Linked DNA regions of Aminobacter aminovorans. The protein of the gene in region 2 interacts with the protein of the main gene of each other region in a pairwise test. Links are inferred from orthologs where the notes say so. Each region holds a gene or a part of one and is shown on either strand. Other genes may lie near its edges.

The links. Proteins that work in one complex are often made in the same cells at the same time.
Region 1: the proteins of ssb (region 2) and DY201_RS05485 interact in binary tests that used the Escherichia coli proteins (3 or more experiments, as listed by UniProt). The link is inferred for Aminobacter aminovorans from one-to-one orthologs.

What each region holds. Positions count from the first base shown.
Region 1 is NZ_UFSM01000001.1:1,132,434-1,135,609, forward strand. The notes cover bases 60-3,017. They hold DY201_RS05485 (primosomal protein N'), read left to right. Parts: upstream 60-425; coding sequence 426-2,609; downstream 2,610-3,017. Other genes in these bases: fsa (fructose-6-phosphate aldolase), read right to left, coding at 60-335; DY201_RS05490 (SAM-dependent methyltransferase), read right to left, coding at 2,630-3,017. Also shown: more of fsa, read right to left, coding at 1-59; more of DY201_RS05490, read right to left, coding at 3,018-3,145.
Region 2 is NZ_UFSM01000001.1:3,087,982-3,096,067, forward strand. What follows is about bases 3,054-5,904. They hold ssb (single-stranded DNA-binding protein), read left to right. Parts: upstream 3,054-4,116; coding sequence 4,117-4,692; downstream 4,693-5,904. Other genes in these bases: DY201_RS15230 (GntR family transcriptional regulator), read left to right, coding at 3,054-3,065; DY201_RS15235 (sugar isomerase domain-containing protein), read left to right, coding at 3,085-3,879; DY201_RS15245 (HNH endonuclease), read left to right, coding at 4,945-5,844; DY201_RS15250 (amino acid transporter), read right to left, coding at 5,881-5,904. Outside these bases: DY201_RS15215 (carbohydrate ABC transporter permease), read left to right, coding at 1-578; DY201_RS15220 (carbohydrate ABC transporter permease), read left to right, coding at 575-1,456; DY201_RS15225 (ROK family protein), read left to right, coding at 1,453-2,328; more of DY201_RS15230, read left to right, coding at 2,325-3,053; more of DY201_RS15250, read right to left, coding at 5,905-6,303; DY201_RS29850 (nucleotidyltransferase domain-containing protein), read right to left, coding at 6,325-6,486; DY201_RS15255 (MarC family protein), read right to left, coding at 6,652-7,281; gyrA (DNA gyrase subunit A), read left to right, coding at 7,576-8,086. UniProt on the Escherichia coli protein: Plays an important role in DNA replication, recombination and repair. Binds to ssDNA and to an array of partner proteins to recruit them to their sites of action during DNA metabolism. Acts as a sliding platform that migrates on DNA via reptation.

The DNA.
Region 1 (3,176 bases), 2.0 Mb from region 2 along the record:
GCGGAGAAGCACAGCGTGACATTGACCATGCGGCCTTCCGAAGTCAGCGCGCGGCAGGCCTTGAGGCCGTCGAGCGTCAGCGGCACCTTGATGCAGATGTTGTCGGCGATCTTCGACAGCACCGCCGCTTCCTTCATCATCTCGGCATATTCGGTGGCGGCGACTTCAGCCGAGACCGGGCCTTCGACGATGTCGCAGATTTCCTTGGTCACTTCGGCGATGTTGCGGCCAGACTTGAGGATCAGCGACGGATTGGTGGTGACGCCGTCGAGAAGGCCGAGCTCGTTGAGCTCACGGATGTCCTTCACGTCGGCGGTGTCGACGAAAAACTTCATAACTGTCTCCTTGGCAATGGAAGGATGCCCCTGGGGCACCGGATATGTCGGCCTTTGCTCTAAACCAAGTTCGGGGCAAGGTCACGCGTCATGACCGCCGATTCGCCAAGAACCAGGGCCGCCCCCGTGCTGGTGCCGATGCCGGCCGAGCGCGCCTACTCCTATGCCGTTCCCGACGGCATGCAGGTGGTGCCTGGCTCGATCGTGCGCGTGCCGCTCGGCCCGCGCGAAGTGGCAGGCATCGTCTGGGACGGTCCGGTCGAAGCGGTCGATCCCAAGAAGCTCCGACCGATCGCCCATGTCTTCGACTGCCCCCCGGTCAATGAGGAGATGCGGCGGCTTGTCGACTGGATCGCCCATTACACCTTGTCGCCGCCCGGAATGGTGGCGCGGATGATCCTGCGCGCGCCCGAGGCCTTCGACCCGGAGCCCTGGACAGAAGGCCTCAAGCGCAGCGACGGTGAGCCCGACCGGATGACGGCGGCGCGCGCCCGCGTGCTCGAGATGGCAAGCGACGGCATGGCCTGGACGCGCTCGGGGCTGGCGCATGCCGCCGGCGTATCCTCCACCGTCATCGACGGGCTGAGGGTGCAAGGCGTGTTCGAGACGGTGATGATACCGCCCCGGCCGGTGGTGGCGCCGCCCGATACGTCCTACGCCAGCGCAGAGCTCACCAACGACCAGGAGGCGACCGCCGCAAGCCTGCGCGCCCAGGTCGAGGCCGACAAATTCGCCGTCACGCTGATCGACGGCGTCACAGGCTCGGGCAAGACGGAAGTCTATTTCGAAGCGGTGGCGGCCGCACTCGACAAAGGCAAGCAGGTGCTCATCCTGCTGCCTGAAATCGCGCTGACGCAGGCCTTCCTCGAGCGCTTCCAGAATCGATTCGGCGCCAAGCCCGCCGAGTGGCATTCGGACCTGCCGCCAAGGATGCGCGAGCGCGTCTGGCGCCAGGTCGCCGAAGGCGGCGTGCGCGTGGTGGCCGGCGCCCGCTCGGCGCTGTTCCTGCCGTTCAACAATCTCGGGCTGATCGTCGTCGACGAAGAGCACGACCCTGCCTACAAGCAAGAGGACCGGGTCTTCTACAATGCCCGCGACATGGCTGTGGTGCGGGGGCATATCAGCGGCTTTCCTGTCGTGCTGGCGTCAGCCACGCCGTCGGTCGAGAGCCGGGTCAACGCCGAGCAAGGCAAGTATGCGCGCTCGGTGCTCTCGGCCCGTTTCGCCGAGGCGGCGCTGCCGCAACTGGCCACCATCGACATGCGGCGCTCGCCGCCGGCGCGCGGCGGTTTCCTGTCACCGGTGCTGATCGGCAAGATGCGTGAAACGCTTGGCCGGCAGGAGCAGTCGCTGCTGTTCCTCAATCGGCGCGGCTATGCGCCGCTTACGCTCTGCCGGGTCTGCGGCCACCGCTTCGGCTGCCCGGTCTGCTCGGCCTGGCTGGTCGAGCACCGCTTCCGCGGCCAGCTGGTCTGCCATCATTGCGGCCACAACGAGAAGCGACCCGAGGCCTGCCCGGAATGCGGTACCTTCGATCATCTCGTCGCCTGCGGGCCGGGCGTCGAACGCATCGCCGAGGAAGTGGTTTCGCATTTCCCCGACGCGCGTACCATCGTGCTGTCGTCGGACATGCTCGGCGGCGTGAAGCGGCTCAGGCTGGAACTCGAAGCGATTGCCAATGGCGAGGCCGACATCGTCATCGGCACGCAGCTCGTCGCCAAGGGGCACAACTTTCCGAACATGACGCTTGTCGGCGTGGTCGATGCCGATCTTGGTCTCGCCAATGGCGACCCGCGTGCCGCCGAGCGGACCTATCAGCTGCTGTCGCAGGTGACCGGCCGGGCAGGGCGCACCGGCAAGAAGAGCCTTGGCCTGCTGCAGACCTTCCAGCCAGACCATCCTGTCATGCGGGCGATTGTCTCGGGCGATTCGGAGGCCTTCTACGATCGTGAGATCGCCGAGCGCGAGCGTTCCGGCCTGCCTCCCTACGGCCGGCTCGCCGGCATCATCGTCAGCGCGGCGACGCGCCCCGAGGCCGAGAGCCATGCGCGCGGGCTGCGGCGGGCAGCCCAGGTGGCGCAGGATGTCCATGTGCTCGGCCCCGCCGAAGCGCCGCTGGCGCTCATTGGCGGCCGCCATCGCTTCCGGCTCCTGGTGCAGGCCGACAGGAAGGCCGATATCCAGGGCTATATCCGCGCCCTGCTTGCCGCCGGGCCCAAGCTGCGCGGTTCGGTGCGCGTGCAGGTCGACATCGATCCGCAGAGCTTCCTGTGATCGAGGCGAAGCCCTGCTGATCATGAAGGCTTGGCGATCATACCGAGGAGCGGCGGCTGCGGGTCCGGGCCGTGCAGGGTTTTTTCGAGCACATAGCCGGCTGCCTTGAGGCGCACTTCGACGGCGCGCTCGATGGTCGGGATCTGGCCGGCACTTGGCGGCTCGAAGAAGAGGTAGAGCCGGCCTTCCGGGGCGAGCAGTGAACGGATCAGCTTGAGCTCGCGCGCCGCCTCCAACCAGAACAGATTGACGTTGATGGCAAAGACCTTGTCGAAGGGTCGTCCGGAACCGTTCCACTCGGCGAGTGCGCCCTGCGCGAAGGCTGCTTTTCCGGCCGATATCGCCGGGCGATTTCTCTCTTCGGCTGAGCTTATGGCACTGCCCGACCGATCAAGCCCGGTGACGTGACCGCCGATCAGCAGCGGCATGATCTCGGCCATGGCGATACCTCGCCCGCAGCCGATTTCCAGCAGCCGGTCGCCCGGCTGGATGCCGAGGTGGCCGATCGCCCAGACTATCCGCTCCGGTGTGGCCATGGTCCGCTCCCTTAGGCTGGCCGCAGCATAG
Region 2 (8,086 bases):
GCGGCAATGCACTGCGGACGATCCTGTTTTCGACATACATGGTGCCGATGATCGCAGTGGCGCTGGTGTGGTCGAAGCTCTATTCACCGAGCGAGGGGCCGATAAACCAGATGCTCGGCTGGGTGGGCATCGGGCCACAGCCCTGGCTGTCGTCCCCTGATACGGCCCTAGTTTCCATCGTCGTCCTGAACGTCTGGCAGCAGGTCGGCTATTTTACCGTGCTTGTCGTGGCCGGGCTGACGCAGATCCCGGCCAGTCTCTACGAGGCGGCGACCATCGACGGCGCCAACGGGCGCCAGCAGTTCACGGCGATCACCCTGCCGCTGCTGAAGCGGACGCTACTGTTCAGCGCCGTCATTGCCATCATCAATGCCGTGCAGGTGTTCGAGCCGGTGGCGCTGATCACGCAGGGCGGGCCGGTGGGCTCGACCAACGTATTGACCTATCACATCAGGCGTGTCGGCATCGAACGCGCCCAGGGTGGCCTGGGCTCCGCCATGGCGGTGACGCTGATGTTGTCGCTGATCGTGGTGATCTTCGCTTTGTTCTCTTTCGCTCGCAAGGGAGACGACGAATGAGCGCGGCTGGCGAATGGCGTCCGCGCCGCGGTCTGTTCTTCTTCAGGTCACGCCCAACCAGCGGCGACTATGTCGTGGCAACGCTGATGCTAGTGGTCGCCGTGGCCTCGGCCTTTCCGCTGGTGTGGATGGTGCTGTCCAGCCTGAAGACGCCGGCCGAAACCATGCAGGTGCCGCCGGTGTGGGTGCCCGAGAGCCCGAGCCTGGAGGCCTTCGGCAAGGTGTCTGGCGTCATCAATGTCGGCCGCTCGATGCTGAGCTCGGCCGTCATCGCCACCATCACCACGGCGGGAATCATCGTCACCAGCCTGATGGCAGGCTACGCTTTTGCCAAGCACCGCTTCCATGGTCGCAACGCGCTGTTTGCGCTGCTGATCGCAACCATGTTCCTGCCACCGATCGTGACGTTGATCCCGCTCTACCGGATGATCGGTACCATCGGGCTCGACGGCAGCCTTGCCGGCGTGATCCTGCCCAATCTGGCCAATGCCTTCGGCATCTTCCTGATGCGGCAGTTCATTGCTGGCGTACCTGACGACTTGATCGATGCGGCGCGCATGGACGGCGCTTCGGAGATGCGCATCCTGTTTGCGATCGTAGCACCCCTGGTGACGCCGGCGGTTGCGGCACTGGCGCTGTTTGCATTCGTCTATCACTGGAACAGCTACCTCTGGCCGCTGACGGTGCTGCAGGGAAATGCCGAACAGTATCCCATCGTCATCAGCCTCAGCCGGCTGCTCAGCTACAACCGGGGCGCGATCAACACAAATCTGGTCATGGCCGGTGCGACGCTGGCCGTGCTGCCGCCGCTGGTGCTGTTCGTGTTCCTGCAGCGCTTCTTCGTCGACTCCATCATAAGCTCCGGAGTGAAGGGATGAGCAAGGTTCTGGCCATCGATCTCGGCGGCACGCAGCTCAGGGCTGGGATTTGCGACGATGCTGCGCCTGCAGCCGTTCGACATATCGGCGCGTGGCCGGCGCCCAAGGGGCTCGACGGCCTGTGCGAGACGATTGCCTGGCTGGCCAAGGAACATAGCGCGGAACGGCTCGGCGTTTCGGTGCCGGGGACGGCACGCGGCGCGCGCTGCCTGTGGATCCCCAATCTGCCTTGGCTTGATGGTGTCGACCTCTCAGGTCAATTCCCCGATCTCGTGATCGGTCTGGGACAAGATGCGCAACTGGCGTTGCTTGCCGAAGCTTCGGCGGGCGCGGCAAAGACGCTTTCGGATGCGATCCTGGTGGCGATCGGCACCGGCATCGGCTCGGCGGTGCTCTCAGGCTCGAGAATCGTACGCGGCGGGCATGGTGCTGCCTGCTCCTTCGGCTGGGCCTGTGCCGATCTCGACGATGACGGAGACGACCGCGACGGCTGGCTGGAGCGGCAGGCAGCGGGCAGGGCGTTCGATGCCATCGGGCGGCAGGCCGGCTTCAGTGACGGACGCGGTGTGGTGGCGGCCGCGCGTGCGGGAAACACGGATGCAATTGATGCATTGGCGCGGCCGGCGAAGGCGCTGGGCGTGAGCTTGGCAACCGCCGTGGCGCTGCTCGACCCGCAATCAGTGATCCTGGCCGGCGGCGTTGCCGAGGCGGCCGACGTGCTGGTGCCGATGGTGCAAGCCGCGATGAAGAAGCAATTGCCGCCGCATCTGAGATGCGTGCGCATCGAGGCCGGCAGCTTCGGCAAGGATGCCAGCCTTGTGGGGGCGGCATTCGCAGGCGTCCGCGGCCAACAATGGGACGAAATCCGATGAGCGGAATGTTTGCAAAACCCAACCGCAGCCGGCCGGAGCCGCTGTGGCACCAGGCCGAGCAGGCGATGCGGACGCTGATTTCGTCCGGCGAGTGGTCCACGGGCGCGCAGATCCCAAATGAGGAGCGCCTGTGCGACCTGTTGGGGGTCAGCCGCATCACCGTGCGCCATGCCCTGCGCAACCTCGAGGATTCCGGCCTGCTCAGCCGTGAGCACGGGCGCGGCACCTTCGTGCGCAGCCCGACCGTCATTGCCGGCGTGCGCGGCCTGACCAGCTTCACCCAGGAGATGGCCAATCTCGGGCTCAATTTGGGCACAAGGCTGCTCGACGCCCGGATCATTGCCGCCGACGTCCAGGTGGCCGGCGCGCTGGAGATCGAGGAAGGCACGCCGGTGCTCCGGTTGCGCCGCCTTCGGCTTGGCAACGACCAGCCGATCGGTATCCAGACAGCGCATCTGCCGGCGGCGCGCGTGCCAGGCCTGCTGGAAACGGCGGGAACCGTCTCCTCGCTCTATGAGACGCTGAAGGCGAGCTACGGCATCGTGCCCCAGGAGGCGCGCGAAATCTACCGCATCGGCGAGGTCAAGCCGGAGGATGCCGAGCTGATCCAGCTTAAGGCCGGCAGCTCCGCCTTCATGGTCGAACGCATCGCCTTCGACCGCTCCGGCCCGTTCGAATTCACCGTCTCGACCATGCGCGGCGACCGCTACGAAATCCGTTCCGTTCTCCATCTCTGACCATCTGAAAGGTTCTTCAATGAAAACTTCTTACATCAGCCGGCTGGCCAAGCTCATCGACGGGGCGGCGAGCGCCAACGAGGCGGCGTTCGAGACCGTATCAGTCCGGCTTGCTGAGACGCTTGCCAACAAGGGACTGGTGCATCTCTATGGCTCGGGCCATTCGGTGTTGCCGTGCCAGGAGGCGTTTCCGCGCTACGGTTCTTATGTCGGCTTCAACCCGCTGACCGACCCGCGCGTCATGTGGCACAACGTGCTCGGCTCGGGCGGCGTGCGCGAGCTTCTGTGGCTCGAGCGCACGGAGAACTATGCGGAAAAATTCCTCGACCACCAGCCGCTCAACCCTGGCGATTCCATCATCATCTATGGTCATAGCGGCCGCAACGCCTCCGGCATCGACACCGCGCTCTATGCCAAGAAGCGCGGCCTGTTTGTCGTCGCCATCACCAGCAAGAACAATCTCGATAAGCCGGCGAGCCATTCCTCGGGCAAGCGCCTGGCTGACGCCGCCGACGTCGTCATCGACACGACCTCACCGATCGAGGACGCGATCGTGCCGGTGAAAGGCTGGAGCCGCCCGGTAGCCGGCTCGTCGACGGTGCTCGCCATGATCATGACGCATGAGCTGATCGCGCGCACGGCGCAAAAGCTTGCCGACCGCGGCATCGAGCTGCCGACATTTGCCTCGCCGACAATCGAGGGTGTGACGCTGCACGACACCGACGTGATCTACGGCATCTACCGCGAGAAGATGATCGAGGCGCAGCGCAAGCATCTCGACTTCTTCAAGGAACGGATGCAGGGCGAAGCGTAACCCCTGTTCCTGACATCGAAAAGCTGGCTTGGCGTCCGGAAGGGCGGCCCGCTGGCATTTGGCATGACGCCTCTTGCCATTTCCAATCATTAGCGATAGAACAAAATGAGAACATAAATGACTTGTGGACGGCACGAGGTTTTCCGCCGGCAGGGGGCGCGGGCGGAGGGTGCGATGGGCTAGTGTGCGCCCTCACATTTTCTTGGAATTGGTTTAGGACTAGCGCGGAGCGGTGTCATGGCAGGTAGCGTCAATAAGGTCATTCTGGTCGGCAATCTGGGCGCTGACCCCGAGATCCGCCGGCTCAACTCGGGCGAGCCGGTCGTCAACCTGAGGATCGCGACTTCGGAAAGCTGGCGCGACAAGAATTCGGGCGAGCGCAAGGAAAAGACCGAATGGCACCAGGTCGTCATCTTCAATGACAACCTCGCCAAGGTCGCCGAGCAGTACCTGAAGAAGGGCATGAAGGTTTACATCGAAGGCCAGCTCCAGACCCGCAAATGGGAGAAGGACGGCATCGAGCGCTACACCACCGAAATCGTGCTGCAGAAATTCCGCGGCGAACTGCAGATGCTCGACGCGCGCGGCCAGGGCGGTGACGCAGGCTATAGCGGCGGTGGCGGCCAGGTCGGTTATGGCGGCGGTCAGGGTGGTGGTTATGGCGGCGGCCGTTCTGATTTTGGCCAATCGAGCCCGACCGACAGCTATGGCGGCGGTAACCGCGGCGGCGGTGGCAATCGTGGCGGCCAGGGCGGCGGTGGCGGCATGGGCGGTGGCGGTTCGCGCGACCTCGACGACGAAATCCCGTTCTGAGCGTAGCCAAGGCGGCGGGCGATCGAGGTCGTCTACCATCTGACGGGGCGGCGTTGGACCTGATGCGAGAGTTTTGTGCGTCGGGTCCATCTGCAAAGTTGCTGCGCCAAAGCCGTCTTAAGGCTATGTGCAGTGTCGGTCGCGCCATATTGTACTCTCGCAGCATTGATGTCGCGCAGCAGTACAAGTCGGTCGCTGGATTTCGTGAATGACTGTTCTCGCGAATCTTCCTGCTTCGCGTTACTGGGGAGAATGGGGTACGGGGTCTTCATTCACCGGTCGGATTCGATCTACGACGACAGTCCTGCCGAACGGTATCAGTTTCCGCCGCAATATTTCGGCCGGGTGCAGGCCTGTGTCGGCGATTGGATCGTCTATTACGAGCCACGTAAGGTAGCCGACACCAAGGGATACTTCGCTGTTGCCAAGGTGCAGCAGGTCATCCCGGATCCCGGCGCGAAGGGCATGTTTCTCGCGCTTGTCGAACCAGGCAGCTATCTCGATTTTGCCAATCCGGTTCCCTTCAGCGACGCTGACGGTGTGATCGAGCGCGGGCTCCTCAACGACGACGGGCGAATTTCTGGGCGCGCGCAGGCGGCGGTAAGGCCGCTTTCTCCAGCCGATTTCAGTCGCATCGTCACGCTGGGGCTGGATCAGGCAGAATCTACGCTTCCAAGGGTCGATCCGGTAGCGCCGGCCAGCGGCTTCTTCGAAGACCAGGCGCCCTTCGTGTTTGCGGAGAGCCGCGAGCGTACGCAGTTCCTGACATCCCGCATCGTGCGTGACCGCGTCTTCCGAAGGATCGTTCTGCGTGCCTATGACGAGCGCTGCGCGATCACCGGATTGAAGCTCATCAATGGTGGCGGAAGGGCGGAAGTTGCGGCGGCCCATATTCGCCCTGTCGAGGCCGACGGACCGGACGTCGTCAGCAACGGCATCGCGTTATCGGGAACAGCCCATTGGATGTTCGATCGTGGCCTTATCAGCCTGTCGGACGATCTCGAAATCCTGATTTCCCGCCAGGCAAACGATCCCGATGGTACAAAGGGCATCGTCAATCGCAGCGGCCGAGCAATCGGCCCCCGGCGCCTGTCCGATCGTCCTCATCCACACTTCCTGCTCTGGCATCGCGAGCATTGCTTCAAGCAATAGGTCGGGCGTGCTGATCAAAACTAGTGATGGACGAGGTTACAGCCTTTCCGCCCATCGATGTCCCTGATGGCATAGGTCGAGGCAGTTCTTCAGCCAGCTGCGTTCCGACTGCTGCAGCTTCGGCAGGGCATTGACGAAATCTACTTCGTCCTTGGGGCGCCCGTATTTGGCCTTGAACAGCAGGACGGCTGCCGGCTTGAGGTAGGGGATGCCGGCCGGCGTCGTGGCGACAATGTCAGTGCGCGGCACTGCTACGGCCGGGTTCCGCTTGTAAACCCACAGATCCGGCGAACCTTCCTCGATCATCATGTCGACGCGCCAGCAGTGCCGCACGACGTCCAGGCACCAGATCTGGGAGATTTCGGCAGACGGGGCGCTTTGCGCGGGCAGGTGCTTGACGATGCCATCTCCGGCAGTGTGGCATTCCATGCCGGCGAGTGCGCGGCGGAAGACGGGCACGTCGCTGCGCAGGACCGTGAATTAGAGGTCTTCGTGCTCGCGTGTCTGATGGCCGTGCCAGAGGTCGAGCGCCCAGCCGCCGACGACGCACCAGGGCAGGGAGACGCCGGTCAGGTGGCGCGCCAACTCGGTTGGATGCCAGGCGCACCATGCGTCATGGTCCGGCGTATCGGGCTGATTCATGCCAGGGGCTGTTCTTTTGCGCTGCTTTAGCCGTATCGAGGCCCGGATCAAGGCTGCTTCGTTCGACGAACGGCCTGACTTCCGGCCCCGCAGCCGGCTGCGCAGCTGACGAATGCCGGTGGCCTGGATCGACGGGGGCAGAGCGGTCTTGTGGCCTGTCGCGCCCTAGCTCGCCATCAGCGCCTTGATACCATCGGCAACGAATTGCACAGCGAGGGCTGCCAGGATCACACCGAGGAGGCGAGTCAGGATCGAGCGGCCGGTCTGGCCGAGGAACTGGTCGATGCGTTCGGCGAGAACGAACACCAGATAGGTGGCGGCGAGGCAGGCGAGGATGATCAGGACCAGTGCCAACTGGCCGGCCCAACCCTGAAACGAGCCGGAGAGCAGCACCGTCGCCGAGATCGCGCCGGGACCGGCGATCAGCGGAATAGCGAGCGGGAAGGCGGCGATGTTGTGGATGTGGTCGCGGGTGATCGCGACATCCGAAATCTTCTCCTTGCGGTCCTGGCGCTTCTCGAAAACCATCTCGAAGGCGATGAAGAACAGCAGGAAGCCACCGGCGACGCGGAAGGCGGGCAAGGTGATGCCGAACACGGTGAGGATGGCGGCGCCGGCAACGGCAAAGACCGCCAGCACGACAAAGGCGATGACACTCGCACGTACCGAAACCTGCAGGCGCTGCTCGCGATTCATGCCGCGTGTCACCGCGAGGAACAGCGGCGCCAGGCCGGGCGGGTCGATAGTCACGAGGATGGTGACGAAGGCATTGAAAACAGTGTCGAAAAGCGGCATCAGGCATCTCCCCGGCGCGTGCAGGCTAACCCGGCGACCGTTGCCGCGCCAGTGGCAAATTCGGCCGTACGGAAGTCATTTTGCCCTTGCCGGCAGATTCTGCTGCGGCATCCGGCCGTTGCCGGCGCAATGGCGGTGGGGACAGACAGGGACATCTCGACGCAATGTTGGAAGCGCAAGCTATCCTTTTGAAATCGCGTCCCAAATCAGCATTGGAAAAGCGCCGCCGGAATTGGTCATTCAACGACCGTTCCTATATATAAGGTAAATGATTCCCAACATGCGTGATCCGAGTTGACCGACCAGAAATCACCGCGTGGACCTGACGGTCCCTCCGGCATCGAGCCGATTTCCATCATCGAGGAGATGCAGCGCTCCTACCTCGATTACGCGATGAGCGTGATCGTGAGCCGCGCGCTGCCCGACGTGCGCGACGGCATGAAGCCGGTGCACCGCCGCATTCTCTTCGCCTCGCATGAGAGCGGCTACCACTGGAACCGCAAATATGTGAAGTCGGCGCGTCCGGTCGCCGACGTGATGGGTAAATATCACCCGCACGGCGATGCGTCGATCTATGACGCCTTGGTGCGCATGGCGCAGGACTGGTCGATGAGCGTGCCGCTGATCGACGGGCAGGGCAATTTCGGCTCGATCGACGGCGATCCGCCCGCTGCGATGCGCTACACCGAAGCGCGCCTGACCAAGGTTGCGCATGAACTGCTCGAGGACATCGACAAGGACACCGTCGACTTCCAGGATACCTACGACGCGTCGGGCCAGGAGCCGCGCGTGCTGCCGGCGCGTT